2 regions of the Cellulosilyticum sp. WCF-2 genome follow, and region 2 is predicted to be linked to the other one. Evidence: a T-box and tRNA genes for the amino acid it is inferred to sense, from the RefSeq annotation. Region 2 holds a T-box; the other holds one or more tRNA genes.
The links. The T-box of region 2 lies ahead of pheS (phenylalanine--tRNA ligase subunit alpha). A T-box ahead of a tRNA ligase gene usually reads a tRNA of that ligase, here a tRNA-Phe.

Region 1: it encodes a tRNA-Phe, which carries the amino acid that the T-box ahead of pheS (phenylalanine--tRNA ligase subunit alpha) is inferred to sense. The anticodon was not compared.

What each region holds. Positions count from the first base shown of each region.
Region 1 is NZ_CP034675.1:2,929,898-2,945,374, forward strand. Features, by position in the region: gene EKH84_RS13045 (aldehyde dehydrogenase) at 1-537, opposite strand, end outside; gene EKH84_RS13050 (DUF3298 and DUF4163 domain-containing protein) at 687-1,457, shown strand; gene EKH84_RS13055 (hypothetical protein) at 1,513-1,881, shown strand; gene EKH84_RS13060 (BMP family ABC transporter substrate-binding protein) at 1,952-3,907, shown strand; gene EKH84_RS13065 (metallophosphoesterase family protein) at 3,943-4,530, opposite strand; tRNA gene EKH84_RS13070 (tRNA-Tyr) at 4,685-4,765, shown strand; tRNA gene EKH84_RS13075 (tRNA-Phe) at 4,769-4,841, shown strand; gene EKH84_RS13080 (L,D-transpeptidase family protein) at 5,064-6,410, shown strand; gene gdhA (NADP-specific glutamate dehydrogenase) at 6,544-7,893, shown strand; gene EKH84_RS13090 (HD-GYP domain-containing protein) at 8,046-9,083, shown strand; gene EKH84_RS13095 (hypothetical protein) at 9,172-9,456, shown strand; gene EKH84_RS13100 (B12-binding domain-containing radical SAM protein) at 9,569-11,311, shown strand; gene nth (endonuclease III) at 11,316-12,008, shown strand; gene EKH84_RS13110 (glycosyltransferase family 4 protein) at 12,043-13,317, opposite strand; gene EKH84_RS13115 (hypothetical protein) at 13,350-13,964, opposite strand; gene EKH84_RS13120 (ATP-dependent helicase) at 14,075-15,477, shown strand, end outside.
Region 2 is NZ_CP034675.1:3,509,443-3,524,919, reverse strand. Features, by position in the region: gene EKH84_RS15900 (DEAD/DEAH box helicase) at 1-172, opposite strand, end outside; gene EKH84_RS15895 (superoxide dismutase) at 343-1,254, opposite strand; gene EKH84_RS15890 (stalk domain-containing protein) at 1,391-2,461, opposite strand; gene EKH84_RS15885 (prephenate dehydrogenase) at 2,719-3,819, opposite strand; gene EKH84_RS15880 (hypothetical protein) at 3,810-4,073, opposite strand; gene EKH84_RS15875 (6-phosphofructokinase) at 4,287-5,546, opposite strand; gene EKH84_RS15870 (cellulose binding domain-containing protein) at 5,740-6,999, shown strand; gene EKH84_RS15865 (cellulase family glycosylhydrolase) at 7,037-8,578, shown strand; T-box leader at 8,684-8,914, shown strand; gene pheS (phenylalanine--tRNA ligase subunit alpha) at 8,997-10,016, shown strand; gene pheT (phenylalanine--tRNA ligase subunit beta) at 10,041-12,467, shown strand; gene EKH84_RS15850 (aminotransferase class I/II-fold pyridoxal phosphate-dependent enzyme) at 12,846-14,084, shown strand; gene EKH84_RS15845 (DNA polymerase III subunit alpha) at 14,361-15,477, shown strand, end outside.

The sequences.
Region 1 (15,477 bases), 580 kb from region 2:
TTCGTTAAGAAGTTCAGTACACACCATGCTATCACCTTCCACAAGTGTTACATAGTAGGGTGGAAAAACTTCATTTAAAATCATACGAAGTACTTTATTCGTAGCTGGTGTATATTCTGAAGGCTTAACAATGGCACAATTGCCTGCTGCAATAGCTCCAATAAGAGGCATCATTGCTAATTGAAAAGGGTAGTTAAAAGGTGAAAAAATAAGACATATACCATAGGGTTCTTTCAATACTTTTGTATTGCCACCTATAACCGGAAGTACTCCTTTATACTGTAAAGGCTTTGACCAGTTTTTAAGATTCTTAAGTGTATGATTGATTTCTGAAATTGTTGTATAAATTTCAGTTAAGTAAGTTTCAAAAGCTGGCTTTTTAAAATCTTTATGAAGCGCTTTTTCAATTTCTTTTTGATGATTCAAAATAGCACTTTTTAATTTTTTTAAGTAATACATACGAAGTTTTAAATCATAAGTTTTTCGGGTATAAAAATAATGATTCATATCTTGAACACATTGTGAAATAGAAGACATTATGACACCTCTTTAGAAAAATTTTTAAACAAAGCTATGACATATTTTTCAAGATGAAATACTTTGCAGATTTACAAATGTTTATCTAACATATGGTTTTTTTATAAGGGTACAATAAGAGTATAAATAAATTATATAGGGGGCATAAAATGAATAAAAAAAGAATGATTCAAGCAATGTGCGCTTTAGGTTTGATTTACTGCATGCTATTTACAACACTTTATGCCAAAACACAACCGGCTAAAGAAAAACCTGGAGCAGCTATTTTCGTAATGGCAACACAAAATTCTGTAACAGCTTGTCCTAAGTCTTATCATTATCAGTCCGAAGTGATTTCATTAGACATGAAGATACCACAACTCCAAGGCCTTACAGATCGCACCTTTCAAAGGCAATTCAATCAAAATCTTTTAAAAGAAGCAAAAGCCAGAAAAAAAAATGCCATTTCAGAAGCATTGCAATATAATAAAGAAATGATTCGCGATGGATTAAAGCCGCTGAAATTTGAATACTTAGAAAGCTATACGGCTATTCCTTCTCCATACCCTTACTATACATTGGAGTTTTTTAAATATCAATATAGTGGAGGAGCTCATGGCTTAGGTGAACTACGTTATATTACCATTGATTTAATAAAAAATAAAATTATTTCGTTAAAAGATCTATTCAAACCTACAGTGGATTATAAAGCCTTAATTAATGCCGGAATCAATGAACAAATAAGTCGTAGAATACAACAAGGTGAAGTTTTTTTTGTAGGCGATGGTGGCTTTGTAGGTATTAAAGATGAGCAAAATTTTTATATTAATCAAGATGGCTTAATTGTCATCGTTTTTAATGTATATGAAATAGCACCATATGCAGCAGGAGTAATAGAAATCCCCTTAGATATGACAAAGCTATTACCTTATATGAAATAGAATTGTCAATAAGTCTATTTTAGTGTAAAATATAAAGAAAAAACTAGGGGGAATCATGTATCAACCAAAATATGTGCTAAAGAAAAAAAGGAAGCCTCATTATAGAGGCACTATAGCCGTTTTAATGATTATAGGATTACTTGTTATAAGTTTCTTTTGTTTAGCTTTTCTTAAGCAAAAGGAGGCTATTACCTTGGTTCATACTTGGCAATCAGAAGAAACTGGGGAAGTTCTAACCTTTACAAAAGATGGCAAGGTTACCTTTAAAAATAATTTACCCGAGGGTGTTTATCGTATTATTTCACCAAACACTATAGAATATACCGTTGGGAATATGAGTTTTCAGATGATTTATACTATAGAAGATAATAAACTTCATTGGGGGATAGACCAAGAACATTTGGAAATCTTTTCACCCAAATAATTTAAATAAGTTTCACTGCTTATTTTGAAAATAATTCTTTAAATAGATGTAGAAAGCTAAGGTGAAAAAAATGAATCATACAGAATTACAACATGCTTATGAGCAGGCTTATAAGAGCGGTAAACAAGCTTGGAATCAAAAACTTTTAAAAGGCGAATCTGGTTACTTACGTGCCCTAGATAGTATGATTCAACCAGGTGATATTGCAGCTGAATTTCCTTTAGGGCTAGTGGAGATTCCTATTAATAAGATTGTAGGAACATACACTCATGCTAGAAGTATTTCTTTTGCTGATAATTATATGCCTATTATGAATATCAAAACTGAATTTGCTTCAAAGTGGATGTATCTTTACGATTACCACATTCAAACAGGTATTGCAGATCCAATTAAAGTTTATGAGTATCTTAATCGTTTCTTTGTTATTGAGGGAAATAAAAGGGTAAGTGTTTTGAAATTTGTTGAAGGAACCACCATTAATGGTCAAGTCATTCGCCTCATTCCTAAACGTGACCCTAATAATAAGCTAAATACTATTTATTATGAGTTTATGAATTTTTACAAAGAAACTCACATCAATACCATTTGGTTTTCAGAAATCGGACGTTTTACAGAGCTTCTTTCTTATGTTAAACAATATCGAACTATGACTACAGAAGATGAGGCAGATAAAATCTTTTTAGCTAATTGTTATCGTCCCTTTAGACAGCTTTATTTAGAGCAAGGCGGTGATCAACTAGATATTACAACTGGTGATGCCTTTTTAACCTTTTTAAAGATTTATGGACTTTCTAAAGAGATTACACCAGAAGCCTATAAAGTAAAAGTCAAAAATATTATTGATGAGTTAAAGGTAATAGAAGCCGAAACAACTCATGTTCAAACAGAGGTTATTCAACCTCCTAAAAAGAAAAGTGTATTCTCATCTCTATCTGATTTAGTAACTTCAAAAAAAGTATTAAAAATAGCTTTTGTATATGCTAAACCTGTTTCTACATCAGGTTGGGCATATGCCCACGAATTAGGTCGATTACATATCGATAATGTATTTAAAGATCAAATCGTAACCACTAAAATAGAAGGAGTTCCTGAAAACGATAAAGCTTTTGATGCTTTTAAGACCTTAGCAAATGATCACTATGACATCGTATTTGCAACTAGCCCTACTTATTTAGCTCCAGCATTAAAAGCTGCCATGGAATTTCCAAATGTTAAATTTTTTAATTGTGCAGCAACCCATTCTTATAAATCTCTTACCTTGTATTATGGACGCATCCATGAACCACGTTATTTATTAGGAATGATTGCAGGATCAATGACAGAAACTAATGTGATTGGTTATGTTGCACCTTATCCTATTTCAGAGGTAGTAAGTAGTATTAATGCCTTTACTTTAGGGGCACAAGCCGTTAATCCTAGAGTTAAGGTCAAGGCACTTTGGACTAATAGGTGGGATAATCCAGAGGGCGGTAAAGCTGTAGCAGAAACCTTATTTAATGCTGGTGCAGATATTATTTCAAATGAAGATCTCCCTATTCCAGGAGATATTTCCAAAGGCTATGGTGTTTATAGTATTAATCAAAATACACATCAAAAAACCCACTATGCTATGGCTATCTGGAATTGGGGTGTATTTTATGAACAAGTTATTCAAAATATATTAAATGGTACTTGGAAGAGCATACAAGAAGATAACAATCGTTCAGATATGCCTGTTAACTTTTGGCAAGGCATGAATAATGGCATCGTAGATTTATTATATTCTAACCGTAATATGACAGCTCCAATGAAACATTTGATTGAGAATGTTAAGCAAGCGATTATTAGAAATGAATTTGATGTATTTAAAGGACCTATCTATGATCAAAATCATGTGATAAAAGCCAAAGCTGGCGAAAACTTAGATTATGAGGATATCATTCATATGGATTGGTTAGTAGAGGGAGTAGAAGGAGAAATTCCAGATATTAAAACACTAACACCTGTAGATCCATTTTCTTATATGCAAGGTATTACGGGTAAATAAATAGGGAGTAAGGTTATTAACCTTACTCCCTATTTTTAGATTTCTAAAATATAATAATTATATCCGTTAATAACTTGAATATTATTATGTACTAAAATACGTTTAGCATTAGATGAATAAGTAAAGTGATTGTGTCCATACAAATGATATTTAGGTAAAAGCTGCTCATAAAGCGTATAAAAACTTTTAAATCCTATATGACACTGACTATTGGGATTGTCCCCTATTCCAAAGGTAGGAGAATGAGTAACTAAAATATCAATGGGTTTTTTACAAGTTCTAACAAGTTTTTTAACGCGTTTTTGCATTTTTTCTTCAGTAAATTGAAATGGACCACCTTTATATTCAATAGAACCACCTAATCCAGCAATGCGTAAACCATTAAAAGTAACAACCTTATCCTCGATACAATCACAACCTTCAGGAGGCTGTGTGAGATAGCCCTTATCATGATTACCATGAACATAAAACACTGGAACTGCCAGCATAGTAACTAAAAAGGATAAATATGATGCTTTTAAGTCACCACAAGAAATCACACAAGCTATATCTTGAAAGTTTGATTTATCAAAGAAGTCCCAGATATAATTACTTTCTACATCAGAAACAACTAAAATTTTCATAAATTGACCGTCCTTTAGCTTTTGTATGTTATCTATTATACTATAATGTCATAAAATTTCATACCATAAAAAATAATTGTTTTATATACAAAAAATATTGACAGTATACGTTGTATTTGTTATGATGTACAAGTGTTAAGAAAACATATCGTATGGAGGGATTCCCGAGCGGCCAAAGGGGGCAGACTGTAAATCTGTTGCGATAGCTTCGAAGGTTCGAATCCTTCTCCCTCCAGATGCCCAGATAGCTCAGTCGGTAGAGCAGAGGACTGAAAATCCTCGTGTCGCTGGTTCGATTCCGGCTCTGGGCACTTTTTTATGTTTAAAACCGTAAATTAAACATAGGGCTAAAAATCCTCCTAATTCGATTCCGGCTTTAGGCATTTTTATAGGATCTAAAACCGTACACTAACAAAAGACTAAAAGGGTACTATTTTTTCAATAGTACCTTTTTTGCTTTTAACAGTAAAATTTATCATGTTTGTCCCTTTTCTATCATATGATATGTTGTAGACAAGTTGGAGGGATGTAATATGAATAGATATCGTCAAAAATTAACAATTTTATCATTTACTATTGTAGTAATACTCGTTTTATTATGGTTAATTAAAGGATTTAATTTATCTTGGGTAGAAGTGAAAAAAGATTATGCGGAAATTACAATCAATTTTCTACTACCAATGGAACAAGCCGGCTTCGAACAGTACATTAAATGGTTAGGTGAAGTGCCTTATGAAAATAATGTAGACTATTCAGTTACTTGGATTAAACCAGAAGTTGTATCTATAAAAGTCAAAGAAACCAGTTTAATTAAAGGGAAAAAAGTAAAGATGCTTATTGAAAATGCCCCTACAAAATGGCAAGGAATTTGTAAATCTGAAGAAGTACATATTGCTTTTAAAGCTCCAATTCATATACTAAGTCCACAAAATGATTTTCTTATTTCTAGTAGTAATTCATTTGAAGTTCAATTTAGTACACCTATGAACGCTACTCAAATCAATAAATTTTTGCAATGCGACGCAACTTTTTATATCAAGCCTTATATGGTAACAGCTACTAATGGTAAACAATATACAGATTTAACGCGTTTTGTTTTTACTCCTAAATCACCTTTAGAAAATGGTAAACGTTACGTTCTTTCTTTCAAGACAGGCATGCCTTCACATACGGGAACCCTACTAGATGAAGATCAAGTATTTGTGTTACAGGTAGACCAAAAACCATCTATTACTAAGACTTATCCCGCTAAACAAGATAAATGGATTGGTCTTTATCCACGTTTAACTTTAGAAAGTAAAGAGCCTATTGTTAAAGCTACTGTTATGATTGCGAATGATAAAATTAATGGCATACTAACAGATGCTCATCATGCCTATTTTATTTTGCAAGATCGATTAAAACCAGAAACAACATATGAAGCTATTTTTCAAACACAGGTGGCAAGTGGTGAAATAAGTGAACCTGAAACGGTTCAATTTACCACAACTACTTTAAAGCAAAATCGTCTATGGTTAGAAGTAGTTTGTAGTCAAAATACAGTAGTTTACTGTTATCAAGGCGAAAAAAAGATTAAGACCATGGTTTGCTCATTAGGCGAAGGAAAATATGCACCTCCTCTTGGCACATATTATTTACAAGGTAAAGCAGATGTTTATGAAGATGCTGTGCATAAAGAGGGTGCTAATTTTTGGATAAAAATTAGTGATGAATATGGCTTTCAAGGTTACATAAGAGATGCTTACTGGAATATACTTACCAGCGCTAGTAAATCTCTGGGTGCAAGAACTAAAAGAAGAAACATCATTTTAAGTGATGAGGATGCTAAATGGCTTTATGAAAACTTGCCTGATAATACTATGATTATAATCAGAAATTGATTAATACATCTTTATTTATAATTCAATAAAATTCAATAAAAATGAATTATTTTGTTGAAAAAATTTCGTATTATGATAAAATGTTTTTAGCGGAAGATGAGCCGCAGGAACTTAATTTATAGGAGGCGTATCTATGAGTTTTCGTACGGAGTACATGCAGGACTTAATGAGTAGAGTAGAAAAAAATCATCCTGCACAACCAGAGTTTCATCAAGCAGTAAAAGAAGTATTATTATGTATGGAGCCAGTTGCTGAGCGCAACCCACAATATGTTAAATCAGGAATCTTTGAACGTATTGTAGAACCAGAACGTGCTATTATGTTCCGTGTATCATGGGTAGATGATAACGGTAATGTACAGGTTAACCGTGGTTACCGTGTACAATTCAATAGTGCTATTGGACCATATAAAGGGGGACTTCGTTTCCATCCATCTGTAAACTTAGGTATTATTAAATTCTTAGGTTTTGAGCAAATCTTTAAAAATTCCTTAACAGGTCTACCAATGGGCGGAGGTAAAGGTGGTAGTGATTTTGATCCAAAAGGTAAATCAGACCAAGAAATTATGAGATTTTGTCAAAGCTTTATGACTGAGCTTAGCAAACATATTGGTGCTGACACAGATGTTCCTGCCGGTGATATTGGTGTAGGTGCTCGTGAAATTGGCTTTATGTTTGGTCAATACAAACGTCTACGTAATGAGTTTACTGGCGTGCTCACAGGTAAAGGACTTAACTATGGTGGTTCTCTTGTAAGAACACAAGCTACAGGTTATGGCTGTTGCTACTTTACACAAGAAATGCTTGCTACCAGAGGTGAAAGCTTTGAAGGCAAAACAGTAGTTGTATCTGGTTCTGGTAACGTAGCTATTTACGCTGCTGAAAAAGCTATAGAACTTGGTGCTAAAGTTGTAGCACTTAGTGATTCAAATGGCTATATCTATGATCCAAATGGTATTGATCTAGATGCTGTTAAACAAATTAAAGAAGTAGAGCGTAAGAGAATCAAAGAATACGTTAATATACATAAAGATGCAACCTATACAGACGGTTTCCGTGGTATTTGGACTATTAAATGTGATATTGCACTTCCATGTGCTACACAAAATGAATTAGATGAAGAAGCAGCTAAAGCGCTTGTAGCAAATGGTGTTATGGCTGTTGCAGAAGGCGCTAATATGCCTTCTACTCCTGAAGCAGTAGAAGTATTCCAAGCAGCAAGCGTTCTATTTGCTCCTGGTAAAGCAGCTAATGCAGGTGGTGTAGCAACTTCTGGTCTTGAAATGTCTCAAAATAGTATGAGATATAGCTGGACATTTGAAGAAGTAGATGAAAAATTAAAAGGTATTATGAAACATATTCACACTGTTTCTCGTGAGGCAGCTACACAATATGGTGAACCAGATAATTATGTGCTTGGTGCTAATATTGCAGGCTTCTTAAAAGTAGCTGATGCTATGTATATGCAAGGTGTTGCTTACTAAAAAATATCCCTCTCATGATATATGAGAGGGATATTTTTTACCCTCAATACCAAAAGCTTTTTTTTAGTTTATATTGTATAATAAATGGAATTAGTATAAAATTTAGTTATAAGACAATTTGTAATAACAGAATATAATGTAGGGGGAAAGCTATGCCAAAGTTAACAATTCCATTAAATGAATGTATGCCAGGAATGCTAGTTGCTGAAGCTGTTAGAAATTTAGATAATGGTTTAGTCTATGTGGGTGAAAATCAAGAATTAACAGCAGAAACTATTGAAACCTTAAAGGAACTCAGTTTTGATGAGGTTACTATTTTTGTTAATACATGGGATGATGTATGGAAAATCACTAAAGAAACAAGAGAAAGCTATAAAAAATGTACAGATACCGTTCAAGTACTTCTTAATCAAGTTACAACTGATAATGTAGTTGATTATGAAGCCTTTAAAAATGTTAAGCTACAAATGCAAGATGCCTTTAACGATAACTATAAAATAATTGGTTGTATTAACCTTTTTAAATATGCTGATAGCTATACATATACACATAGTATTAATGTTGCTTTATTAAGCATGCTGATTGGGAAATGGATGAAATATGGGGAACAAATGATAGAATCCTTATTAATTGCTGGACTATTACACGATATTGGTAAGATGAAAATAGATCCTAAAATCTTAAATAAACCAGATAAACTAACAGAAAGTGAGTTTGAAGAAATTAAGCAGCATTCTCGCTATTCTTATGAACTACTTCAAGATAATAAAAGTATAAGTTTAGATATTAAAATAGGAATCTTAATGCACCATGAAAAAATGGATGGTTCAGGTTATCCTTATGGGGTTTATAGTGAAAATATTAATGATATCGCTAAAGTATTAGCAGTAGCAGATGTTTATGACGCTATGCTCTCAGAAAGGCCGTATCAAAAAAAACATTCACCTTTTGATGTGATGCAATTAATGCAAGAAGGTGTATTTGGAAAGCTTGATACAAAAATTCTATTAACATTTTTAACTAATATTGCTACTTATTACATAGGAACTTACGTTCAATTAAGCAATGGTCAAATAGGAGAAGTAGTTGCCATTAATCCAGCCTGCGTTTATAGACCTATTATCAAAGTACAAGATAAGTATATTGATCTCTATACGGATCATTCTATTCATATTATTGAACTTACTTGATTTAAAAAGCTTATGCATAAAATCATAATTAGTGCTCATACTAACTTCGTAGAATATTTCATTTCATGAAAAGGAGTATAGCATTCATATGAAAAAATTAATATTTTTATCAGCACTTGTTGTGATGAGTTTTGCTTTTGTAGGTTGCACAGCAACTAATAATGGTACTACAGCAACTAATCCACCGATTGAAAGCACAATGCCAAGTTCTACTGTAAGTCCTACAGTAAGCCCTACAGTAATTCCTACCACAAGTCCTACAGGTAATGCAACTAATGGTGTGGTTAATGAAAAAAATGGTGTGGTTAATGATGGTACTACTACTAACAATAACACTACTAATAAAACAACCACTAAAACAACTACTAAATAAGTAATTGATTTATATAAAAGCAAGGGTGATACCTTTGCTTTTATTTTGTGTTAGGATAAGTTTTTAAAATATGCTATAATGAGGCAAGCAATATATAGAAAGGACTGTTAATTTGAAAGTATTATTATTAGCACTTAATGCCAAATATATTCATACTTCATTAGCTTTGCGTTATATAAAAAGCTACTGTAAAGACTATGAATCCCATATAACTATTTTAGAAACAACTATTAATAACAATGAAACTGAAATGATTAAAGCCATCTATAAGGAAAAACCAGATATTATCGGTATCTCTTGTTATATTTGGAATATGTCTTTTGTAAAAACCTTGATTCCTACATTAAGAAAGCTTTTACCTCATACAACGCTAGTTTTAGGTGGACCGGAAGTTTCTTATGAAGGAGATCACTTATTTGAAGCATTAGATATTGACTTAGTGATGGAAGGTGAAGGGGAAGAGACTTGGAAACAATACTTAGACTATCGTATCCAAGGTAAAGGCTCTTTACACGATATAAATGGTATTATTTATAAGAAGGGAAATGTTATTATTAAAAATGCACCTCGTCAGCCACTTGATTTAAAGCATTTGCCTTTTGTATATGACTCTTTAGAGGGTTTAGAACATAAAATCATTTATTATGAGGCTTCTAGAGGTTGCCCTTTTAATTGCCAATACTGCCTTTCATCCACGCATAAAGGCGTACGCTTTGTTCCTTTAGAACGCGTAAAAATGCATCTTACTTACTTCCTAAAACAGCGCGTCAAGCAAGTTAAGTTTGTAGATCGTACCTTTAATACTAAAAAGGCCTATGCGATGGCCATTTGGGAGCATATTATAGCAAATGATAATGGCTCTACTAACTTTCACTTTGAAATCGCAGCAGAATTAATTGATGATGATATGCTAGAACTTCTAAAAGGTGCTAGAAATGGTCTTATTCAATTTGAAATAGGTGTCCAATCTACTAATATGAAAGTACTAGAAGCCATTTCTCGTAAAATGCCCTATGAAGATATTAAAGAAATAACAAGAAAAATAAAAGCACTAGGTAATATTCATCAACACTTAGATTTAATTGCTGGTCTTCCTTATGAAGATTATGCTTCTTTTAGAAATTCCTTTAATGATGTAATTGCCCTACGTCCTGAGCAATTTCAATTAGGCTTTCTAAAACTTTTAAAAGGATCTGGATTAAGAAAATCAGCAGAAACTTATGGTCTTATTTATAAAGATGAGCCTCCTTATGAAATCCTTTATACAAAAGAAATGAATTTTGATGAAATGCTGAAGTTGCATAGCATAGAAGAGCTTTTAGAGAGATATTATAATAGCGGTCGCTTTCATAACAGTCTAGAGTATTTATTCACCTGCTTTAAATCACCTTTTGACTTTTTTGAAGCTCTAATGGTATTTTGGGAAGAACAAGACTATGATTTGATCCAACACAACAAGCTAGCTTATTATCTTCATCTCATTACTTTTGCAGCCCAGCAGACTACTGTTAACTCTGAACTTCTCAAGGAATATATTCGACTAGATTATATTCTTCACGAACCTATTCGTGAAATGCCAGAAGCATTTGAAACCTTAAATCGTGCAAGCTATAAAGTATATTATAATGACCTACTTAAAGATGATTTGTTTATTATGAACTATCTACCGAATTTAAGTGATTTGGTTCCTAGACAACGCTATAAAGAAACTCATTTAGAGTACTTCCGTTATAATGTATGGGAAAATTATTTAAGTCAAACCTATGATTCAGCAGAGTTATTACAGATTCCTATGGGGATATTATTTGATTATTCCTCTTCACCGATAAAAGGTATTTTAATAGAAAAGGAGTAGAACTATGAAACAAAAACAACAAATTGCTTTTTTATTAGATACATTAGATACGTATTACCCTAAAGAAGTTATTTGCTACCTGCATCATCGCACGCCCTTTGAACTTTTAATTGCTACAATATTAAGTGCCCAGTGTACAGATGACCGTGTTAATCAAGTAACACCTGAGCTATTTAAACAATTTCCAAATGTAGAAGCTTTTGCTACAGCTGAACTCAAGGATGTAGAAGAGGCCATTAAAAGTACAGGGTTTTATAAAAATAAAGCTAAAAACATTATTGCTTGTTCAAGACGGCTAGTAGAGTGCTTTAATGGTGAAGTACCTTCAGATATTGAGTCACTTGTGACTTTAGCTGGTGTAGGTAGAAAAACAGCCAATGTTATTAGGGGAAATATCTTTCATATTCCTAGCATTGTAGTAGACACACATGTTAAGCGCATTAGCATTAGATGGGGGATTACACCTTATGAAGACCCTGTTCAAATAGAAAAAGATCTTATGACTAAATTGCCAGATTCCCATTGGATTCGGTATAATACACAAGTGATCGCACATGGACGTAGCATTTGCACAGCACGTAGTCCTAAATGCTTGAACTGTATGTTTTTAAGCCACTGCCCTTATGGTCTAGTACACTCTCAAAAACAGCTTCCTATAGAAGCACAAGAAGCATTAGCACAAGGTCATATGTATTAATCAAAAAAGTTCCTAGATTACACTAGGAACTTTTTTATTGCTCATCTTCTATGCGGTCTTTAGATGTATTTTTAATATTGTCATTTAAAGTTTGTTTCTTCTTAGCAAGTAGCTTCTTTAAACGAAGGCGAGGTTTCTTATGAGGGTTAGCTTCATAAAATTGATCTAATATTTCATGGTAAAATGCCTCAGCATTTAAACCAAAAGTTTCAGCAGATAAAGGTTTAACAGAGTAGAGGGCATTATTTGCTAAATTTTCTCTATAACTAGAATCTGATAAAATAGTGACTAAAGCTTCTGATAATTCTTCTTGATTATGGAAAAGTAGGCCATTATAGCCATCTCTAATGAGGCCTGCAATACTCTCATCCTCTTGTGCAACGATAGGCAATTTTGCAGCCATAGCTTCTGCAAAAGTTAACCCTTGTGTCTCTGTAACAGAAGCACTGACAAAAACATCACCTAATTGATACATTTTTCCAATACCACTCCATGGTTGCATTCCTGTAAAAATAACCGAATCTCTGACACCTAACTTTGTAGCTAATTCCTCTAGTTCTAAACGAGAAGGCCCATCCCCGACTATAACTAATTTAGCAGTAGGTAGCTTTTTAAGAACAAGTGGCATAGCTTCTATAAGTACATCTATACTTTTTTCTTTTGCAACACGCCCTACAAATAAGATAACAGGGTCAGTTGTTGGGATTTGAAATGTCTCCTTTAAACGGAGAATTTCTTCAGCAGCATATTTTTCACAATTAAAAGGTGAAAAATCAATGCCTGTAGGTATAATACTAATAGGTTTTTTTACACCATAACTTCTTAAAAGCTTTTCTGTTTTTTTAGTAGGAGCAACAACACCATCTACACCATTACAAAAAGATTTACTGTATTTACGTGCGATTTTAGGTGAAAACTCGATTCCTTTAGAAACATAGTGCATATAATCTTCATAAACTGTATGATACGTATGCACAATAGGAATATCTAACTTCTTAGCTACTAATTTTGCAAAAATACCTACTGAAAATTCTGTTTGAGAAAGAATAATGTCTAACTTTAATCGTTTAATTTTATGAACTGCCTTATTAGAATAAATAATCCCTACACGATGATCCTTTAAAAATATAAAGGGCAAACTCGCTATACGATGTACATAAGGTGAATGATCATCTGCATCAGGATGGCTAATCGTAAAAATATAGACATTATGGCCTTGTTCGCGTAATTTCTTCTCCAAGGTTAAAATAGAGCTTACAACTCCATTAACTTGTGGAGAATAGGTATCTGAAAAAATACCAATATTCATTTTATCATCTCACTTTCATTAAGACGTTATCTTTAAGATAACTGACTAAGAACTTTTTCTAAGAGTGGAGAGTTCTTCATATTTTTCATGGCAGTTTCTTTAATCTGATTGAGTGCCTCAGAGTCATTCATTAACTTATAAATTTGAATCAGTAACAAGTAACACTTAGATGCATCACATCCATATAATATACTCATTTCTAGAACTTTTCTAGCTTCTTTAACGAAGCCATTATCATATAATATACTACCATATTCATAAGATATATCCATAAAGTTAAAATAATTTCTTTCATAACTTGTTAACATGTCTAATCCACTAGGTCCAAATTGCTGTTTAATTTCTAAGTTAGACATTTGTTTTAAATTAACCATAGGAGTTTTAGCACAATTTAGAAGTTTCAAGTAAATTTCTTGGCAACTAGAATTGTTAACCACAGGATATTTCTCAAAATCAACTGATAAAAATAAATTCTCTGGAATAGTTTTTGCACGTACAAACTGCATGGTATGTTCTTTTTCTAATGCCTCTCGCCAATCCCCTTTTTTCTGTTTATTCGTCTTTTCTACTCTTTGTTTAAAGGTTAGTCCTAATATGAATATTCCCATGACAAAGCACGCAAATGATGGCAACCAACTTAAATCCATTAATTAACCCCTTTCATAAAAACATTATGTTTATTATAATATAATTTGTCTATAATTTAAAGGGATGATTGTTTCATCTCTTAATTTGACTGGAATAGAGGGAAAATATCATGGATTTAAATAAGAGCCAGAAACAAGCTGTGACCTGTTTACTTAAACCTACCTTGGTCATTGCCGGACCAGGCTCAGGAAAGACACATGTCATTATTAATCGTGTTCATTATATGATTGAGCAATTAAACTGTGCACCACAGCATATACTTGTCGTGACCTTTAGTAAATTAGCTGCGGAAGAAATGAAACAACGTTATGAAAAAATTCATGGTGTAACAGGTGTAACATTTGGTACATTACATAGTGTATTTTATCGCATTTTAAGACGCTCAGACCCAAGACGTTATGCCATTGAACATTTACTTTTAGAAGATAAAAAGAAAAGTATCTTGCAAAACCTTATAAAAGAATTAGAGCTTGATGAAGAAGAAGATTTTATAGAAAACTTTACAAAGCATCTATCACTTATGCAAAACCAACTTATAGAATCCAAAAACTATTATCCTGAAGGGATCTCTAGAGAAGCGTTTATTAAGCTTTTAAAACATTACGAAGCCTTTAAAGAGCGTCATCAAGCCTTTGATTTTGATGATATGCTAGTAGCTTGTTATTACTTGTTAGATAACGATGATGCTATTTTAAAAGTTGTCAGAGCGCAGTATCAATATATCTTAATTGATGAGTTTCAGGATATTAATGAAGTACAGTTTCGTATTATTAAAAAAATAGCAGAAGCAAAACGTCAAATTTTTGTTGTAGGTGATGATGATCAAAGTATTTATCAGTTTAGAGGTGCCAAGCCTGAGTTTTTACTAGATTTTAAAAAGCATTTTCCAGAAGTAGAAGAGATTTATTTAGATGTTAATTATCGTTCAACACAAATGATTCTTAACTATAGCCTAGCTCTTATTGAGCACAATACTAAACGTTATCTTAAGGCATTAACAACGCCTAATGCCAAGGGGAGTGCTCCTTTGTTTATTCCTTGTAAGGATGCTAAGGAAGAAGCTCTTTTAATTGTGAATGAAATTATAAAACGCAAGAATGAAGGACTTCCTTTAACAGAAATGGCTATTATTTATCGTACTAATTTACAAGCAAGACCTATTGTAGAAACTTTATTAGCAGCTAATATTCCTTTTTGTCTACGTGACGGTATGGTCAGCTTATATGATCAGTGGATTACACAAGATTTATTTGCCTACTTATATCTAGCAGAAAATATTAATCAACCTGAGCTAGCAGCCCGCATTATTAACAAACCTAAACGCTATATTAGCAACGCTGCTATGCAGCAAGCTAAACAGATGGGTGAGCATCTTTTTATGAACTTATTAGGGCTAGAAACCTTAACTGAGTGGCAAAAAAACTATATTCAGCAGCTTTTATTTGACCTACAGGTTTTAAAAGAAAAGGATTTGAAAAATGCAATAGCTTATATTCGAAGAAATATCGGTTA
Region 2 (15,477 bases):
GAAGTAAAAAAGCTAATGTTTTACCTGTACCTGTTTGTGCCTCACCAATAACATCCTTTCCTGATAAAATAAGGGGGATTGTTTGCTCTTGAATAGGGGTTGGCATTGTGATACCTGATTTTTTTAAGTGATTTATCATTTCAGGGGAAATCCCTAGTGTTTTAAAATTCATAGTTATGACCTTTCATCTCATCTTTATACTATGTAACATCATATCATGTTTTGATAGATAGGGACAAGGCGCTAAAAAAAATTGTATTGAAAAAAGTATGATGTGAGAGAGACTGCTAGAAATAAGAAGCATGATTACCCTCTGATTTCTAGCAGAAAAGAAGTATCAGATTATTGTGAGGTACTAGTGGGGAGATTTAAGCTAGCTAGAGCAGCATCATAACGTTCACCTAGACGATCCCAGTTAATGACGTTAAAGAAGTCACTAATATAATTGCCACGTTTGTTTTGATGTTTGAGATAATAAGCATGTTCCCAAACGTCAATAGGTAACAGAGGAACGCCACGAAGCGGAATAGGGGTCGTTTGATTGCCGGTGGTTACAATTTGTAATCTACCGTAAGGATTTAATATAAGCCATGCATAACCAGAACCAAATATACTTAAGGCTGCTAATGTAAGCGCTGCTTTAAAGTTATCAAAAGTACCAAATTGGGTTTCAATAGCTGTTTTTAACTGTCCCGTTGGTTCGGAATTTGTAGGTGGACCTATGAGCTTCCAAGTAAGAGAGTGATTATAATGGCCGCCAGCGTTATTAATAACTTGTGTTTGAATATCACTAGGTAAGCGGTCAGAAAAAAGTAAAAGCTCTTCTAGAGTATAAGCATAAAACTCAGGGTAACGTGACAAAGCCGCATTTAAGTTATTAACATAGGTACGATGATGTCCGTCATGATGGACACGCATGGTTGCTTCGTCAATATATGGTTCTAAAGCATTATAGTTATATTCCAAGGGAGGTAGTTCAAAAGGACCAGTGGAAGCAGGTATATCAGTAGCTTCATCTGCTTGATAAAGCGTATTAAGCATGGCTAATTCACTTGAGCTAACCATAGGTACTTTGGTTATAGGGGCCTGAGGTGGAGTTGTTGTTGTTGTTGTTGTTTCACGATTAGGCTGTGCACACGTAGGTGTACGAAGCAACTGTTTTTGCTGGCAAGCATATTTATACGAAGCGGCTACTTTTTTCTGATGAGCAGTCGTTGCTGTAGAAAGTAAAAATAAACTCATAAGATTATTCATAATAAGACATCCTTTTAATGTAATATTTTACATTACTATAATATTATGGTGGAAATGTTTTGGGCACTAAAAAACCGAGTAAACTTAAAACGAAAAATACTGTTTTAGTTTTTACTCGGTTTTAAAAGCTAAATTTTTAAGAAGTGATAGTATGTGCACCTAAATCTACAATATAATTAATTTTTCCTGGTGTAATATGTTTATAGATAGTGACCGTATAAGTATGTGTTTGATCTAAAAGGTGATCTGAGTACACTGTATAAGTAATAGAGTCTGAACGTCCCATTTGAACTGTTGTAATGGGAGAAAAGTGAATATCATCTTTTAAATCATAGGTATCTCTGTAATTTTCATAAAGTGCCCTCATAATCATGACATCTAAGGATTTGTTAATATCAATAGCGGTAGTATGGCTATTTGGATTATAGGTGGGCCATAAACATTCATATACCATATCTGTATGATTAAATTTTACTCTAATACCATTATTTTCTGATGTTACTTTTAGAGGATAGGTTGTTAAACTATTGCAAGTTGGTGTTTCATTTAGTAGGTCGAGATTTCTAAAAGTTACCTCTAATTCAGGTAAAGAACCAATCACCTTATTTAATCCTGCAAGGATATCCTTTTTATAGGAACTGCTTGCGAAACTTAAATATTGATTATATTTAATGGCTGTTTTAATAAGTGGTTGGCTATCCTCCTTTAGAAGTGGTGTAAAAATATCCTCTAATTTTGTATAGTCGGTAGATAAAGTTGTATGAGAGGTATAGGTATCTGTTGATGTTGAATAAGGTAAGAGTGAAGTTAATTCAAATTGGGTTAAATCAGAAGACAAAGTGTAAGGATAATCAGCTAATTTTAAAAAGTTAATGGGAACATAAAGTACATCATTAACTGTAAAAGGTGCAGTATTAAGAGTTTGTTGTTTTTGATTAACCTTTACAATTTTACTTTTGGTCGTAAGTTCTAAAGTTGTTTTTGGGAGTGACCAAAGGTAAGTATTATTGCTACTTTTGCTGTATGTAGAATAGGTCATATTAACCAAATCATCTAGCGATAAAAAAAGATTTTTTTGAGAGATGATCGGTGTATAAGTAGGTTTATAAGTGATACCATTAAGTATAAGCTTACAAGAGGTATTCGCTTGAAGAGGTATAACAAGCATCATAAGAAGTAATAAAAAACTAATGAGTTTGTTTTTCATAACATACCACCTTTCCATGGTCTACTATATCATAAATGTTACAAAGGGTAAATAAATAGAAATAATACGTAATATAAAAGTAATAATTATAAAGGTGAATTTTGCTTATTATATGACAAAGAGCATGGTATTAGTCCTAAAGGAGGACAATACCATGCTCTTTATATGAAAGGCTATTTTAGCAGTAGGTCCATGTAGGCCTTTGGCATGAATAGCGACTGTAGTATCTTCTGCCTCAATAGGCACGCCTAAGCTGTTTAATAATAAAGTGTGTAATGATGCTGAGATAGAATTTCTGTAGCCAATAATAAATCGGTTTTAGTTCCAAATAAAATTTTGATAACACCTACATCGAATTCACGATCACTCATGACACTAAGGTTTTTAATGTTAATATGATGGTCACTAAGCGAGGTGGCGATTTTTGCGATAATACCAGGTTCATCTTTAGCATCAATATGAAGCGCATAATGTTTAGACAAATCGGTAGAAGCACCTTCACTAAAGGTATTACGATAAAGCCTAGCAGTATTAAAAAAGCTGTAAAGCTCTTTTTCTGAATCCTTTTCAAGGCAGTTCAAGAAGTTTTGCAAAATAGCGAGATAGCCACTAAAAACTCTTTGAATTTGTGCTTTGTTAGTTAAACAAATACTTGTCCAAATATCAGGATTAGAAGAGGCAATACGTGTTAAATCTTTAAAACCGCCAGCAGCTAGTGTATGAAGATAAGAAGCATCTCCATCATTTTCCTTTACCAAATGGACTAGGCTACTTGCGATAATGTGAGGCAAGTGACTGATGTTAGCTGTCACATAGTCATGATAAGTAGCAGAGAGAATTAAAGGAATGCCGCCCATACGCTCAATGAGCTTTTGTAAAATAAATAAGATAAAATCAGGTGTATCTCCTAATGGGGTAAGCATATAATAAGCATTTTCAAAAAGATGAGCACTAGAAGCACTGTAACCAAATTTTTCTGATCCTGTCATAGGATGACCACCTACATAATAAATGCGTTTACTATCTGTACTTATCATTGGCTCTAATTCTTGCATGATATGATATTTTGTACTGCCCACGTCAGTTAAGATACAATCATTAGGTAGATAAGGTAGCAGCTCAGTTACAACGCTTTTAATAGTAGTGACAGGTGTACAAATAAATACAACAGAGCAATTAGAGAAGCCAGACTTTAGGTCAGTGGCCATAAAATCAATCATACCTTCATCGTATGCACTATGTAAGTCAGCAGCATTAGTATCATAACCAATAATATAACTATTTTGAACATGGACTCTTTTAATAGCCTTAGCAATGGACCCTCCAATAAGGCCAAGGCCGATGATGCCTATATGCATGATAATGCCCTCACAGAAGCTGCAATAATAGAGCTTAGTTTTTTCATAAGTTTACTTGCCGCATGACTAGGGTCCACAATAATAGGCAGGTGATTCTTAGATTTGATGACAGGAATAGCACTCATATCTAGAGTATTACGAGTTGCGCTTTCATATGTACGAATACCATGTTCATAAAGGTCAGCTTGTTCAAGTTGATTTTTAATAGGTTGAATATCGTTAGGGGTAGTCCCTTGTTTCATTACAATAATCATAACAAAGCCTCCTAAACTTTATTAGAAATTTATAAGCGATGTAACAATGAAATAATAATTCATTTATCTCAAATATTATATATTCTTTTCTAAAAATTGTATAGTTTAAGTTGGAAGAAGGGCAAGAAGCAGAGTGTTGAAGAAGAAGGATATAAAAAGCAGAGAATAAAGGATTGCCACATGAATGAGGCAATCCCTAAAAATGATATAAGTTTATTTGTATTCTTTAAAATAGCCAGGTGTAAATAAGTGGTCAATGTTGCAGTAGTTAGGAATGCCTGAAGTAAAGCTTAATGAGACTTCCCCTTGAATAAGAGGTATTAAGTAGGCAACCAGTTCATCTGTTACATCATTTTGAGCTTCATTAATCCATTCTAAAGGAACTGTTTTTTCCCCATTAGCAATAGAATGAATATCATAAGCAAAGGTTTCTACTTGATAAGGACTATTTTGAAGACGTTTGTAGCAAATCATTTTAGCTGTTTCACCTTGAGCACCTAAAGTAGCAGCTGTTTTACCAATCATAACAGCTTCTTCGAGATCAGTAAGAGAAGCAATATGTCCACCAGCACGTTGAAGCACATTCAGTTCAATAGAACGTACTTTACAGCCCAGTTCTGCTTTAAGGAGATTTTCTAGGGTCTTACCTACACCGCATAATTGTTTGTGACCAAAAGAGTCTACTGCGCTAGTAGAAGCAGAAATGTATTGGCCTTCGCTATCTTTAATCCCTTCTGAAACGGCTATAATGACATTTTTTCTTTTTTCTTTAATAGCCTTAACATTTTCAATAAAACGTTCTTTATCAAAAACAGCTTCTGGTAAATAAATTAAATCAGGAGCCATCGAATAACTATTACGTGCAAGGGCAGCAGCTGCAGTAAGCCAACCTGCATTTCTTCCCATAATTTCAACAATGGTTACAGAAGGAATGTTATAAATATAGGTATCATGCGCAATTTCTAAAAGTGAAGTCGCTACAAACTTAGCAGCACTTCCGAAACCTGGTGTGTGATCTGTAATCGGTAAATCATTATCAATTGTTTTTGGAATACCAATAACATTGACATCATAGTGATGTGCTTTAGCATAGTCCGACAGTTTTAAAACCGTATCCATTGAATCGTTACCACCGATATAAAAAACAGTTTTAATATTGTGGGCTTCAAAGAAGCGGAATAAATCACGATAAACGACTTCTGAATGTTCACAAGTCGGTAATTTAAAACGGCAAGAACCAAGATACATAGATGGCGTATGTGTTAGCCTGTCAAGTTCTTCCTTGGTTTGAAATTTGGCTGATAAGTCTAAGTATTTGCCTTGTAATAGACCTTCAATACCGTTGACCATACCGTATACATTAGAATAAAGATCATTTTCTAAAATACCTTGTAATACACCACTGAGCGAGGCATTAATGGCAGCTGTAGGGCCACCAGATTGTCCAATAATACAATTCCCTCTTCTGTTCATTATAAGATAACTCCTTTCAAGAGACCATAATTCGTCAATATAATGATAGCAGAATCAAAAGAAAAGGTCAAATAATAAAGCATTTTGTACCTATAAATTGAACATGATGAACTAAAAACATAGTTAAAAAAGAATCATTATTTATACTTATAAATAAATAAGTGACGAACACACTTAAAAAGGAGGAATTTTGATGAAAAGAAGAAATAGTTTATGGGCAATTGGTTTGGCTGTGGCTACGACTTCATTACTGACAAGTCAGCTAGTAGCAGCTACAACGCAAGTAAAACTGGAATATTGTAATACGATGGCAAGTATAAGTACCAATACTATGGGTGGAAAAATCAAGCTCACGAATACAAGTAATGAAACAATTAATCTGGAAGATTTAAAGGTCAGGTATTACTATACGGTAGATGAACCTTTAACTCAGACACTTTGGTGTGACCATGCAGGATTAATGGGGAGCAAAGGGTATGAAACCATAACAAGTTCTGTAACAAGCAAATTTGAAGCTTTATCTAGTCCTACTGAAAATGCAGATACTTATGTTGAGATTGGTTTCAAATCAGGGTTAAGCCAATTAACGCCCAATGGAACTATTGAATTACAAATGAGAATTACCAATAGCAGTTGGAAAAACTATAATCAAGCAAATGACTATTCTTACGAAGCCACACCTAATACATATATCATTAGTGAGCATGTTACACTTTATTATAAAGGCGTGCTTATTAGTGGAAGTGAACCAAGAAATGAAGGTGTTGTGGATGCAATCGTGACGCCTTTGGAACTGAGCTATGATAAAAATAAAGCGGTTAGTGGCGCTTGTGAAACACAAATCACTTTTAATGGCAATACCTTGGCAAGTATTAAGAATAATGGGGGAAGTCTTGGGACTAGTGACTATAGTATAGATGACAAAGGAATCTTAACCTTCAATGCCTCTTATCTAGAGAGTCTAGCAGAGGGAGATTATCAATTAGTTGTTAGCTTTAATGCAGGCAAAAGTTCTGTAATTCATTTACAGATTATGGATACAACAGATTACGATTTTGCTATGACACTAGAAACTCTTCAATTAAAAGCAGGAGAAGAAGCCATTATTCCTATAAAACTTAATAATGTTTCTACAGGTATTAACAATGCTAATCTTGTTTTTACTTATGATAAAGAGCTGATAGAAGTACAGGAAATACTAGCTGGTGAGATTGTTCCTAATTCAGAGCTTAGCTTTAAATCAGCTATTCATCAAACGGAAGGAACCTTTAACTTACTCTTTGCTTCTGCTGAGCAAGATGGAAGTGATTTGATTACGCAATCAGGCGATATGGTACAAGTGAAAATTAAAGCTAAAAAGGATTTTACAAGTGCACCTTTTAAAGTATTAAGTATGAAAGATATTGCAGATGCACAATTGAAGAAGATAACGGTTCTATTTAAAGTGAAGTAACATTTCAAAAAGTATATAGGAAGTAAGGAGGCGTCTTATGAAAATAGGGAAGAAAGTAACAAGTTTAGCACTAAGTGCTTTAATGGCTGTAATGATAGGAATGCCTAGCACATTAATGGCTGCTACAGCAAAATTAGATGATGATTGGTTAACAACTAAAGGGAATAAGATAGTTGATCAAGATGGAAATGAAGTATGGTTAACGGGTACTAATTGGTTTGGATTTAATACAGGAACCAATGTATTCGATGGTGTATGGAGCGTGAATATGAAAAAGGCTCTAGATGAAATGGCTAACAGGGGTATTAATCTCTTACGTATTCCTATCTCTACTCAGCTGATTTATGAATGGAAAAATGGTACGGCAAAAAAAGCGAATGTCAATGAATATGTTAATCCAGAACTGGCTGGTATGAGTAGTTTGCAGCTATTTGATGAAGCGGTTAAGATGTGCAAGGCAAATGGTATGAAAATCATGTTAGATATTCATAGTGCAGAGACTAATGCTATGGGGCATATTTATCCGGTTTGGTATGATGATGCTCATCCTATTGAAATGTACCATGAAACACTAGAGTGGTTTGCGCAGCGTTATAAAAATGATGATACGATTTTAGCTATTGACCTTAAAAACGAACCTCATGGAAAACCAGGACAAGATAAAGTATGGGCTAAATGGGATAATTCAACAGATGAAAACAACTGGAAGTATGCAGCTGAAACAGCTGCTGCTAAAGTATTAGCTATTAATCCAAACTTGCTTATAGTTATTGAAGGTGTAGAAGCTTATCCAATGGAAGGATATGACTATACCACACGTGATGAATATATGAAACCTCATTATTATTACAATTGGTGGGGTGGGAATTTAAGAGGTGTTGAAGACTATCCTATTGATTTAGGCGTCTATCAATCACAAGTGGTGTATTCACCTCATGATTATGGTCCACTTGTTTATGCGCAACCATGGTTTGAAAAAGATTTCACAACAGAAACACTTTATGAAGATTGTTGGGGAGATAACTGGGCTTATATTAATGAAGAAGGCATTGCTCCTTTACTAATGGGTGAATGGGGTGGCTTTATGGATGGCGGCAAAAATGAAAAGTGGATGACTTTATTAAGAGATTATATGATTAAAAATAAAATTCATCACACATTTTGGTGCTACAATGCTAATTCAGGAGATACAGGAGGATTAGTAGGCTATGATTTTGCAACCTGGGATGAAGCCAAATATGCTTTCTTAAAATCAGCTTTATGGCAAAATGCAGAGGGGAAATTTATTGGCTTAGATCATGAAGTAGCATTAGGAAATAAGGGGATTACAGTAGCAGCTTATTATAATGGTACACAACCTGAAAATCCAGGTGAAACCGGTATAAAAGGGGATTTAAACGGTGATCAAAGTATCAATTCTACCGATTATGCACTACTAAAAAGACACTTATTAGGAGTAAGCCTATTAACAGATATAGCATTAAAGAGTGCAGATGTTAATGAGGATGGGGCAGTTAATGAGGGAGACTTATTAAAACTAGAAAGCTATCTACTTGGAAATAGTGATAGCCTGCAATAAATATACAGATGGCATCTAATGAATCGTTAAGGACATAGAAGTTATAATAGTACTACTTGACAAAAAACGGATAGTGAGTACAATAATAACTAATATGTTTATACATGAAAAGCGAAGAAGATGCATAGTAGAAAAATAAGACCCAATAGAGAGAAGGTATCACCGGCTGCAAGTACCTTTTGGCAATCCTATTTTTTGAATTTCACATTGGAGCTTTATCTTTGAAATGATTAAAAGTAGAAGATAACGGTGGCAACGTTAGAGCTAATTGAGTGTTTATACCTTTGGTATAAAAATTTGGGTGGTATCGCGGAGACTATAAGCTTCGTCCCTTTTTGGGGACGGAGCTTTTTTATTTTGTTTTCTCATGACCAGCCATTACTGATTCATTAAGTGAAAATAAGAAAGGAGTTTTACAATGAAAGATAAATTAGAGATGATCAAACATAGTGCCATTACTAGTATTGAAACAGCTAATAGCCTAGCAGTTCTTGAAGAACTTCGTGTACAATACCTTGGTAAAAAAGGTGAATTAACAGCGGTTCTTCGTAATATGAAAGATTTAAGTAATGAAGAAAGACCAGTTGTTGGTCAAATTGCCAATGAGGTAAGAGCAGACATTGAAGCAAGTCTTGCTAATAAAAAAGTAGCCTTAGAATCAGCTGAGCAAAATAAGAAACTTCAAGAAGAAGTATTAGATATCACTATGCCAGGTAAAAAGTTAAACCTTGGTCATATGCATCCACTTCAAAAAACATTAGAAGAAGTACAAAATATTTTCCTTGGAATGGGTTATGAAATTGTAGAAGGCCGTGAAGTAGAAACAGCTTACTATAACTTTGATGCCCTTAACTTAGGAGAAGAACATCCAGCACGTGATGAGCAAGATACCTTCTATTTTAATAGTCAACTTGTTCTTAGAACAGCAACTTCTCCTGTTCAAGTACACACTATGGAAAGTGAAAGTTTACCTATTCGTATGATTGCACCAGGTCGTGTTTATCGTTCAGATGAAGTAGATGCTACTCACTCTCCTGTGTTTAATCAAATCGAAGGTCTTGTGATTGATAAAGATATTACCTTTGGTGACCTTAAAGGTGTGCTTGCAGAGTTTGCAAAAGCACTATTTGGGGACAAAGTAGAAGTTAAATTTAGACCTCACTATTTCCCATTCACAGAGCCAAGTGCAGAAGTAGACGTTTCTTGCGTTATGTGTGGTGGTAAAGGTTGTAATGTATGCAAAGGTTCAGGTTGGATTGAAATTCTGGGCTGTGGTATGGTACATCCAAAGGTGCTTGAGATGGCTGGTATTGACCCTACTGTATACCAAGGTTTTGCTTTTGGTGTAGGACTTGAGCGTATTACTATGCTTAAATACGATATTAATGACTTAAGATTATTCTACGAAAACGATATTCGTTTCTTATCACAATTCTAAGGGAAGTAGAAAGGAGAAAATCAAATGAACGTACCTATGTCCTGGCTTAAACAATATGTAGATATAGATGTAGATATAAAAACTTTTGAAGACGCAATGACAATGTCAGGCTCAAAAGTAGAAGCAGTAGAAGAAAGCGGTAAAGAAATTACAAAGGTAGTGGCAGGTAAAATTATTGATGTTCAGCCTCATCCTAATGCAGATAAACTCCGTATTATGCAAGTAGATGTAGCAGGTGAAAGGCCGCTTCAAATTGTAACTGCAGCAACAAATGTGAATTTAGGTGATGTAGTACCTGTTTCTCTTGATGGAGCCACTTTAGCAGGAGGTCTTAAAATCAAAGCAGGTAAGCTTAGAGGCGAACTTTCAGAAGGAATGTTTTGTTCAGTAGAGGAACTTGGCTTTAGTGAAGAAGATATTGAAGATGCACCACATAATGGAGTATATATCTTCCATAATGATATTAAACTAGGTTCAGATGTAAAACCTCACTTTGGTCTTGGTGAACAAGTCGTAGAATATGAAATCACATCAAATCGTGCAGATTGCTTTAGTATTCTAGGGATTGCAAGAGAAGCAGCAGCTACCTTTAAGAAACCTTTTAAATTCCCAAGCATTACAGTGGAAGAAGTAGGTGGTAATGCAGCTGAGATGGCTTCTATTGCTATTGAAAATGAAGACTTATGTCCTCGTTATGCAGCGAGAATTATTAAAAATGTAAAAGTTGGTCCATCACCAAAATGGTTAAAAGACCGTTTGCTTTCAGCAGGTCTTCGTCCAATTAATAATATTGTTGATATTACCAATTATATGCTTCTTGAATTTGGTCAACCCATGCATGCGTTTGACTATGATAAATTAGCAGGACATGAAATTCATGTTCGTAATGCAAAAGCAGGCGAAAAATTTGTTACCCTATTTGAAGAAGAAAAAACATTAGATGAAAGTATGCTTGTGATTGCAGATGCTGAAAAAGCAGTAGCTATTGCTGGTGTTATGGGCGGAGAAAACTCAAAAGTAACTGAAGAAACAACAACCATTCTTTTTGAATGTGCTAACTTTAATGGTTATAGCGTACGTCAAACTTCGAAGAAGTTAAATCTAAGAAGTGATTCTTCAGTAAAATATACAAAAGGACTTGATCCAAATAATATTACACTTGCACTTGAACGTGCGGCGCAGCTTATTAATATGACTGGTGCAGGTGAAGTGGTAAGTGGCAAAATTGATATTTATCCAAGAAAAAGAGAAGTCCTAACCATTCCTTACGATGTAGAATGGATCAATAATTTCTTAGGTACTGAAATCCCAGAAGATGAAATGGTAGCTTATTTTGAGTCAGTTGAGTTTGCTGTAGATAAAGATGCTAAGACAGTCACTATTCCTACTTTTAGAAGTGATGTAACTATGATGGCAGACTTAGCAGAAGAAGTAGCAAGATTATATGGTTATGACAAAATTAAACCAACACTTGAAAAAGCAGAACCTACCAGAGGGGCAAAAACTTTTGAACAAATCACATATGATCAAATTAGAAGCGTCATGAGTAGTTATGGCATTTATGGTGCTTTAACTTATTCTTTTGAAAGTCCAAAAGTATTTGATAAACTTTGTATTAAAGCAAATAGTCCATTAAGAGATGCGATGAAGATTACGAATCCACTTGGAGAAGACTTTAGTATTATGAGAACAACCAGCTTAAATGGTATTTTAACTTCTCTTTCTACTAACTTTAATAGAAGAGTAGAAGAAGCTGCTCTTTATGAAATTGGTAAAATCTATGTGAAACAACCTGTTACAGAAGAAGTGATTACAGATGTTAAAAGACAAGGTGAAAACTTATTACCAGCAGAAATTAAGAAACTAACAGTGGGAGCTTATGGTAAAAATACAGATTTCTTCTCTATCAAAGGTATGATTGAAACCTTAATGGGACAGCTTCATATTGAGAATATCGAAGTGATTAGAAATAGCGAATTAGATTACATGCATCCAGGTCGTACAGCGACTCTTTTAATTAATGGTAAAAATGCTGGTTTCTTTGGAGAAGTACATCCACAGGTAGCTAAAAACTATAATTTAGATACAAGAGTTTATATGGTAGAATTAGATCTTGCTACAGTGTTAGAAGCCATAGAGCATAATGTTACTTTTAAACCACTTCCTAAATATCCAGCAACAACAAGAGATATTGCTATGTTAGTAAGTAAGGAAACATTAGTGGGCGAACTTGAAAAGGTGATTAAACAACGTAGTGGTAAATTACTGGAAACAGTAGAGCTTTTCGATGTTTATGAAGGCGCTCAAATTGAAGCAGGATATAAATCAGTAGCATTTAAACTTACTTTTAGAGCAGAAGACCGTACTTTAGTAGATGAAGATATTCAAAAGGTAATGAAAAAAGTCCTTAATGGCCTAGAAATGAATTGTGGTGCTAAATTAAGAGACTAATCATAAAAGGAAAAAGTGGAGCAGTATACTGCTCTGCTTTTTTTATGAGCATAAAGGAATAGAAGACTATAAGTTTGTAAATTGTGTATGATAATACCATTTTTTTGAATTAAAATAGTAAGACTCCTTCATTTATAAAAATGAAATAAGCCATCTATAATATTAAAAATGGCAAAATGTCGTTTAAATAAGAAGATTATATATAAAAAATATATAAAACAAACAAATCTATAAAAAAAGTTTGCAAGAATTTAAGTATTGACTTGCAAAAATTTCAAAACAGTGTATTATATTATTAGAAATAAATCATCATCAATAGCCTGAGATAAGGGGGATATTAAGTTGTTAGATTTTACACAGTGTTCAATAGAACAATTAATGGAAGAGAAGCAATTACTTGAGAAAAAATATGCAGATTATGTGGGACAAAAATTAAAGTTAGACATGTCTAGAGGGAAACCAGCTAGTGCACAATTAGACCTTAATAATGATATTTTGTCTACATTAGAAACTTATATAACAGAAGATGGCACTGATGCACGTAACTACGGTGTGTTAGATGGCTTAAGTGAAGCTAAAAAACTATTTTCAGAGCTTCTTAATATTGCACCAGCCAATATGATTATTGGAGGAAATTCAAGCCTTAACTTAATGTATGATGCGATGACACGTCTCTTTTTATTTGGTACAGAAGGAGAACTGCCATGGTGTAAATTAGACAAGGTTAAATTCCTTTGTCCAAGTCCAGGTTATGATAGACATTTTGCTATTTGTGAAGATCTAGGGATAGAAATGATTACAGTACCTATGCATGAAGATGGTCCAGATATGGATTATATAGAATCACTTGTAAAAGAAGATGCAAGTATTAAAGGTATTTGGTGCGTGCCTCTTTACTCTAATCCACAAGGTATTTGTTACAGTGATGAAGTAGTAGATCGTTTGGCAAGTATGCAAACAGCAGCAAAAGATTTTAGAATCTTTTGGGATAATGCTTACGGTGTTCATCATATTTATGATGAAGTTAAACTTAAAGATATTTTTGAAGCAGCTCATGCAGCGGGTAATGAGAATCGCGTTTATTATTTCTTCTCTACTTCCAAAATCACCTTCCCAGGTGCAGGTGTGGCTTTAATAGCATCTAGCTTAAGTAATATTGCAGAAATCAAAAAACATATGAGTATTCAAACTATTGGTCATGATAAACTCAATCAACTTCGTACCGTTAACTATTTTAAAAATGCAGATGGTATTCGTGTGCATATGAAGAAGTTAGGTAATGAGTTAAGACCCAAATTTGAGATTGTTTTAAATACATTAGAACAGGAATTAGCAGGTACAGGACTTTTAAGCTGGACTAAACCACAAGGTGGTTATTTCGTAGCTGTAGATACTTTGCCAGGTTGTGCAAAAGAAACCGTTAGACTTGCAAAAGAAGCAGGTGTTGTATTAACAGGTGCAGGTGCAACTTTCCCTTATCAAAATGATCCACAAGATAGAAATATTCGTATTGCACCAACTTATCCTACAGTAGAAGAATTGCAAAAAGCTATGGAGCTCTTCTGTGTATGTGTGAAATTAGCAGGTGTTAATCGATTACTTATAGAAAACCAATGAAGAATTAAGAATGAAGAGTGAAGAATTTATAGCTAAAAGAGCACTAAATAATAAAGAACAAGAATAGGAAAATGTTTTAATTAACCATTATTCATTATTGATTTTTCATTCTTCATTATCTTTAGGTTTATAAAACTAAATAGCGATATAATAGCGGGGTAGGTTATAAAACGGAGTAGGTTTTATAACCTACCTCTTTCTTGCTTTTTAGAGCTATATTGCCATTTACATCTATGTTATAATGAGGACAGAAAAGAGAAAGGAGTTAAGTAGGTGATGATAACTAATTTTACCCATCTCCATGTGCATACTGAATATAGTTTATTAGATGGTTCAGCTAAAATTAATGATTTACTGGATCGTGTAAAAGAATTGGGAATGGACAGTATTGCTATTACAGATCATGGTGTGATGTTTGGTGCAATAGATTTTTACAAAGCAGCGAAACAAAGAGACATTAACCCTATTATTGGATGTGAAGTCTACTTAGCTGCACGTACTCGTTTTGATAAAGAGCCAGTAGATGCTAGATCTTATCATTTGGTTTTACTAGCCGAGAATAATAAAGGCTATCAAAACCTCATAAAAATGGTTTCTAGTGGTTTTATAGAAGGTTTTTACAGAAGACCTCGTATAGATATAGAGCTTCTTCGTGAGCATCATGAAGGGCTTATTGCTTTGGGGGCCTGTCTTGCAGGACCAGTGAGTAGAAGATTATTAAATGATAACTATGAAGAAGCTAAAGCAGCAGCTCTTACCTTAGAAGAGATTATGGGAAAAGGTAACTTCTTTTTAGAAATACAAGACCATGGGATTAAGGATCAACAAAAAGTTAATCAGCTTACACTTCGTTTGGCTGAAGAAACAGGAATACCTATTGTAGCTACTAATGATGTGCATTATATTAAGGATGAAGATGCTAATCCACATGAAGTGCTTCTTTGTATCCAAACAGGGAAGACCATGGAAGATGAAGATCGTATGGTTTACGAAGGTGGACAGTTTTACCTGAAAAGTCCCAGTGAAATGGCTATGCTTTTTCCTTATGCAGAGGAAGCTTTAGAGAATACCAATAAGATAGCACAGCGTTGTCACATGGACTTTACCTTCCATGAACTGAAATTACCAAAGTTTGATGTACCAGAGGGAAAGACGGCAGAAACATTTTTAAGAGAACGTTGTTATGAGGGTCTTAAAAAACGTTATGATACCATTACCCCAGAACTTGAGGAACGCTTAGAATATGAGTTGGGCATTATTATTCAAATGGGCTTTGTCGATTATTTCCTTATCGTTGGAGATTTTATTAAATACGCAAAAGACCATGATATTCCAGTAGGACCAGGAAGAGGGTCAGCAGCTGGTAGTATTGTAGCTTATACCTTAGAGATTA